2 linked regions of the Zobellia alginiliquefaciens genome follow. The protein of the gene in region 2 interacts with the protein of the main gene of each other region in a pairwise test. Links are inferred from orthologs where the notes say so. Each region holds a gene or a part of one and is shown on either strand. Other genes may lie near its edges.

What was found.
Region 1: the proteins of rlmB (region 2) and P0077_RS14695 interact in binary tests that used the Escherichia coli proteins (3 or more experiments, as listed by UniProt). The link is inferred for Zobellia alginiliquefaciens from one-to-one orthologs.

The regions. Positions count from the first base shown.
Region 1 is NZ_CP119758.1:3,490,359-3,493,617, reverse strand. Bases 138-3,058 are described here. They hold P0077_RS14695 (NAD(P)H-hydrate dehydratase), read right to left. Parts: upstream 2,416-3,058; coding sequence 859-2,415; downstream 138-858. Other genes in these bases: thrA (bifunctional aspartate kinase/homoserine dehydrogenase I), read left to right, coding at 2,794-3,058; P0077_RS14700 (STAS/SEC14 domain-containing protein), read left to right, coding at 371-772; P0077_RS14705 (ATP-dependent Clp protease ATP-binding subunit), read left to right, coding at 138-167. Outside these bases: more of P0077_RS14705, read left to right, coding at 1-137; more of thrA, read left to right, coding at 3,059-3,259. UniProt on the Escherichia coli protein: Bifunctional enzyme that catalyzes the epimerization of the S- and R-forms of NAD(P)HX and the dehydration of the S-form of NAD(P)HX at the expense of ADP, which is converted to AMP.
Region 2 is NZ_CP119758.1:1,052,680-1,055,984, reverse strand. The notes cover bases 313-3,279. They hold rlmB (23S rRNA (guanosine(2251)-2'-O)-methyltransferase RlmB), read right to left. Parts: upstream 2,186-3,279; coding sequence 1,439-2,185; downstream 313-1,438. Other genes in these bases: P0077_RS04435 (SusD/RagB family nutrient-binding outer membrane lipoprotein), read right to left, coding at 3,172-3,279; P0077_RS04440 (hypothetical protein), read right to left, coding at 2,270-3,160; P0077_RS04450 (rhomboid family intramembrane serine protease), read left to right, coding at 663-1,406; P0077_RS04455 (replication-associated recombination protein A), read right to left, coding at 313-517. Outside these bases: more of P0077_RS04455, read right to left, coding at 1-312; more of P0077_RS04435, read right to left, coding at 3,280-3,305. UniProt on the Escherichia coli protein: Specifically methylates the ribose of guanosine 2251 in 23S rRNA.

The sequences.
Region 1 (3,259 bases), 2.4 Mb from region 2 along the record:
CCAGGCCCTTAAAAAGAGCCATTCAGAAGTATATTGAAGACGCTCTTGCCGAAGAAATAGTAAATTCCAAGCTTGAGGAAGGAGACACTATTATGATGGATCTGGACCAAAAGAAAGAAGAGCTTACTATCGATATTAAAAAAGCAGAAAAATCTTCCAATACATAAACTTAACGTAAGAATTGTTTGCAAAGGGAGTCAATTAAATTGACTCCCTTTTTTCTTATGCTAAAATGCTGACTGTAAGAAAGAAAATACAATACCATTCCAACAACCGCACTATAAACGATATTTACGCTTTTAATCTATTATTTTTCACAATAGATTACGATACATCTACATTCGTCTCAGGACATTATAATATATTTAAAATGAAAGTGAGACGACCAAAAAAGACTGTCATAGTCAGGGAGTATCAATTAGATGTGGGAAAAATACAGGTTTATGAAAACTATATGGTTTCACTGTTCGATGAAGGGGCAACACTTACATTAGAAAGAGTTTACCAAATTATAGGGATTTCAGAGATTCATTTTAGGGATAAAAACTTTGGCTACATTAGCCTTAGAAAAAATTCCTATGCCGTAGACCCTACCATATACACCTACTTGAGACAATTAGACAATTTAAAAGCATTGGCCATTGTTTCCGTTAAGGAAATAGATATGCATAACTTCAAAATTGAAAAACTATTCTACAAAAAACCTATGAAATTCTTCATTGAATTTGATAATGCAGTAGCTTGGATCAAGAGACGTGTAAAAGCAAAATAAAACTATATACTGTACCAAAAAGCAAAGCCTCAAGATTTTAAATCTTGAGGCTTTTAAATTCATACCTGTTAGTTATACATTCATTCTTATTGTTCAGATGGCCTTTCATTTTCATTCACCTCCGGCCTATTCTCTGGTTGTGCGAACAAATCAATAAAAGCAGCGCCAATATTCGCTACAACATCAGTTGCGGTAAGCGCCTGGTACCCTGTTTTTTCAACTGCAATATCTCCTGCCCTACCATGCAAATACACTCCGAACACTGCTGCATTTAATGGATTGTACCCCTGAGCTATTAATCCGGTTATCATTCCGGTAAGCACATCGCCTGTGCCTCCCGTTCCCATACCGGGGTTTCCCGTGGTGTTCACATATCCTTTATTATCATACACAGTAATGGTATGCGAACCTTTAATCACTAAAACACAATCGTATTTTTTTGAAAATGCTTTTGCCTTATCAAGCTTGTCAAAATCTCCTTTCCAACTACCAATTAATCGTTCCAATTCTTTTGGATGCGGTGTTAGTACGGTTTGAGCGGGTAATTTTTCAAGCAAATCATTATTCTCAGAAAGTATATTTAGTGCATCGGCATCAACAACCAGGGGCTTTTTGTTTTCGGTCAAAAATGTGTCCAACGCTTTTACGGTGTCTTTATCTTTACCCAAGCCCACACCAATACCTATAACCGTTGGGTCTATATTAAATTCGATTTTAGAAACATGATTTTCATCTGCATCGGTCAAAACCATAGCTTCTGGAAAATTCGTTTGCAATGGTATATATCCGCATTTAGGCACATACGCGGTAACCAGCCCGCTCCCCGATTGTAGACAGGCTTTTGAAGCCAAATGTACGGCTCCTATTTTTCCATAACTCCCTCCTATTATTAAACCATGCCCATGCGTACCCTTATGGGAGAACTTTTCTCTAGGAATATAAACAGGAAGCATTTCATTTTTACCTATGAGTTCATATTCCGTTTCAGTAGTCATTAAAAACTCCGGATCTAGACCAATATCCAAAACTTCCCATTGTTCGGTAAAAATTCCGGTTTCCGGCAAGAAAAACACCAATTTAGGCACTTGAAAACTTAAGGTGTGATTCGCTTTCACGACCGCTTTTTCGTCTTCTGGCACCCTATCCGTAAATAATCCCGATGGTATATCCACCGAAAGCACAAAAGCTTCCGACTTTTGAATGTTTTCAAAAAGGTTCACTACCCATGCATCTGGAGTACGGTTCAGTCCAATTCCAAAAATAGCGTCAACTATAATATCATCCTTGCTTATTTCAGGTAAATCCGAACTTTCTTCTATAAACTCAGGCCATATTTTACGATCTTTCAATCGATCTAGATTCACTAAAAAATCATCTGACCTTTTCTTACTATAGTTAACGACATATACAGCAATATTATATCCATGATCTTGTAAGTGCCTAGCCAAAGCTATCCCGTCACCACCATTATTACCAATACCACAGAATAAGTGAATTTTTACCGGCGCCCCTTGAATTCTGTAATGCAACCAGTTGAAGAGTTGCACGGCCGCACCCTCCATTAATTGATCACTAGAAATATTATTCTTTTTAATCGTTGCTTTATCAGCTTCGTAAATTTGCTTTGCAGAGAAAATCTTCATGTAGAATAGTATAGAGTTATCTGGTTATTAAGTACGTTCCTAGTTGCTAATTATTAGTTCTGCATAAATAAGACAGCTGCTAAACCCTAAAATCATTGTGAAAATCTCACAAAAATTTTAATAATGTAAGTAATTAACATTCTAGCTCAATAACTAACAACAAAAATTTGATTAAGAATCCAAAAGTACTACATTTGATGCTTTCATTCTTACTATGTATAAGCATATCGCAAACATAACAACTGAATTTTTCTTCACGACCAATGGTTCAATCAACACATTTGGCACCATCACCCCATTGGGGTAGGCAAAAACATATCAGTTCGTTAACGCGTTATTTCGCACCCAATCTATTTTTAAGAGTTAATTTCATCTAACATGAAAGTTTTAAAATTCGGCGGCACTTCTGTTGCCAACGCCTCTAACATTGCATTAGTAAAAAATATAGTATCAAATGCCAATACGGATAAGACCATAGTAGTGGTATCTGCATTTGGTGGCATTACGGACCTTCTGTTAAATGCTGCACACTTGGCCGCTCAACAAAGTGAAGGCTACAAATCCATTTTACAGGAGATTGAGAAAAGACATTTGGATACCACAAAAGAATTAATCAATGTAAACGCACAGAGCAAAGTACTCAGCAAGGTAAAAAGCGAACTGAATACCTTAGAAACCTTAGTGGAAGGGGCATTTTTAATAGGCGAAACCACTCCCAAGCTTTCCGATAAAATCGTGAGCTACGGGGAGCTCTTATCATCCTACATTATTAGTGAATATTTTGCCCAAGACGGACTAAACGCTGGTTATATTGATAGTAGGGAACTTATAAGGACCAACAATA
Region 2 (3,305 bases):
TGTCCTCTTTGATTGCTCTTTTTAATAGATTTTCTAAATCATCTTTTCCAAAAGCGTTTAAAATATACACCTGACATCGTGATAATAAAGCTGGGATTACCTCAAAACTTGGGTTTTCTGTAGTGGCGCCGATTAAGGTAACCCAACCCTTCTCAACAGCCGCTAGAAGTGAATCTTGTTGTGATTTGCTAAAACGATGGATTTCATCAATAAATAGAATAGGGTTTTTGGCCGTAAAAAGACCGCCACTTTTTTTTGCCTTATCTATTACCTCACGTATATCTTTAACCCCACTATTAATAGCACTAAGGATATAAAAGGGGCGCTCACTTTCATTAGCTATTATATTTGCCAAAGTTGTTTTACCGGTACCGGGAGGCCCCCAAAGAATTAGGGAAGGTATAATTCCCCGTTTTATCTGGTTTGTTAGTGAGCCTTCTTTACCTACCAAGTGGCTTTGGCTTATATAATCTTCTAATGTTTTTGGGCGAATGCGTTCCGCTAGAGGTTCGTTCATGATGCAAAAGTATAATAAAGTTGGCAGAAGCGTGTTTCATATAGAAAGGCAAACGAGCTTTTTTCCAAGTTGAATGTATGTCATAGCAAATGACGATTTAGCAGTAGAGAATAGGTTGGCTAGCTTATTGCTTATTTTAGTGGATATGTCCGAAAACACCTATTTTAAATTTACAAACAGCGTCATTATTGTGCCTTTATTGGCAATGCTCAGTATATGGACGGTGTATTGGGTGGAATTAAGGCTTAGAATCAATCTTAATGAATACGGTATATACCCACAACGAGTTACAGGCTTAAAAGGCATCGTATTGAGTCCTTTTATTCATGGTTCGCTAGAACACCTCTATAATAATACTATTCCGTTGGCCGTATTAAGCGCTTCGCTGTTCTATTTTTATCGAAGTATAGCACTACGTGTTCTGTTAATTGGTGTTCTAATTTCCGGTTTTTTTACTTGGGCAGTAGGTAGACCTTCATATCATATTGGAGCGAGTAGTGTTATTTATCTCTTGGCGAGTTTTATTTTTTTTAAAGGGATTTTCACCAAACATTATCGGTTGGTAGCTTTATCCCTAATTGTGGTTTTTATATATGGAAGTATGCTTTGGTATATTTTTCCGGTAAAAGATGGAATTTCTTGGGAAGGACATCTAGGAGGGTTTTTGGCAGGACTTTTACTGGCATTTGTGTTAAAAGCCGAAATGCCGCCGGTGAAAAAATACGATTGGGAAAATGAGGATTATGATGAAGAAGCTGATGCATTTCTTCGCCAATTTGATGAAAACGGTAATTTTATAGAAAAGCTACCGGACAAAGATATTCCTGAAGATACAGTCCAAGTCAATTATCACTTCAAGGAAAGTAAAGAAAGGGATTCTTTGAAGTAGTATTAGTTTTTGGCGACCGTTAAGTTAGAAAACTAAGCTTTGACCACCGTTCTTTGTCTAACGGCTTCATATAGAAAGACTGCACAAGCAACTGAAACATTTAAAGATTCAATTTCACCCAACAAAGGTAATTTTGCCAAATAATCTGCTGCTTTTAGGGTAGAAGGGGAGATACCCCTATCTTCAGAACCCATGATTATTGCCGATGGCCCGGTAAAATTAACATCGTATATTGAGGTGTCCGTTTTTTCTGTAGCGCCAACAACGCTTATTCCACTTGCTTGAAGGTAATAAACAGCATCTTTAATATGGTCTACCTTTGCGATAGGGACGTTAAAAGCAGCTCCCGCGGATGTTTTAATTGTATCGGCAGTAACGGGTGCAGCACCTTTTTTCTGTATAATAATACCATCTACTCCGGTGCATTCTGCAGTTCTTATAATCGCACCAAAATTACGAACATCAGAAAGTTGGTCAAGAAGTAGAAATAAAGGAGCTTCCTTGTCAGCTATGACGCTCTCAACAAGTTCTTCAAGTTCATAAAAAGTAATGGGAGAAATATTGGCAACAACGCCTTGATGATTATTCTGTGTTAAGCGGTTCAGTTTCTCAATAGGTACGTAAGAACAGTTGATTCCATTTTTGCGAACTAATCCTTCTAGTTCACGTGATAAATCTCCTTTAAGGCCTTTCTGGACAAATACCTTGTCAATAGGTTCATTAGCATTTATAGCTTCTATGACCGCGCGTATACCGTAAATCTGAGTTGTTTTGTCCATGGGGTAAAGGTAAATAAAAAACCACCTCAATTGAGGTGGTTTTTTAGTTACTGTTCGTAATATTAAAAATAGTTAATTGAATAATTAGTTTTGTCTAACTAAGGTTTCGGTAAATTCTCTTGTAGCACCAGCTCCTCTAAAATATCCAGTAGTAATTTTTACGATATGTTTGCCATCAGGCTTAAGTTCTTGATTAGTTGTAGTTTCATCACAAACAACGGATTCAAATTTACCTCCGGCACATGTCATTATCGGAGATCCATTTAATAAGGTTGGTTCTCCTTCTAAATCTTTGTCTAATACAGTAATTACATTTGTAGCAGGGTCTACGGTAAAATAAAAATCATTGTCTTCTGGCCAAAATCCAATACCAACATGTCTGTACAAATCAGGAGAAACAGCTTCGATGGAAACTGTCCCGGAATAATTTCCCGCTAAAGAACCAGAGTTCCAGTATTGTCCTTCCTCTACGTCATAAGTACCTGCCAGTGTATTTTCATCAAGGGTTTTGAGTGTTAAATTCATAGAATTAACATCTGATACCGCTTCTGATGAACTGGTTATTTCAAGTATAATGTCCTTAAAATCAAATGGAACTAAATCTGTTGTAAGAATGCGTACAGACGTATTTGCTGTATTTTCGCCTGCAGGTATAGTTAGAGAAGTTGAAGTTAATTCAAAATCCACACCTTCCTGTGCCTCAGAATCTGCACTGGTAGCAATTGTTACTTCTACATCTCTATCCAAAACTTCATTTCTTCCACCAAAATAAGTTATTGGTATTTCGTAATCTATAAACGAGATATTTGGATTTTTAATAATGTTTAGCTCATCTGTTGTGTTTTGAAACTGAGCTAATATAGGTCCTTTGCCAAAATCTACTTCATCTTGGTCAACAATCGCATCACAAGATGTAATTAATACAACAAGTAACAATGCTGCGATAAAATTAAATTTTAAAAATATCTTTTTCATTATTTTATTTTTTATTTCCAAAATGGATTGTTCGTAAATGCATCGCTTTTAGTTTGAGCAGGAACGTTTAAAGCGTTTCTTCCAACCTCTGAATCGGGATATAATAATCTTACAGGTCTTACGCCATCAGATTCAGCTGGAATAG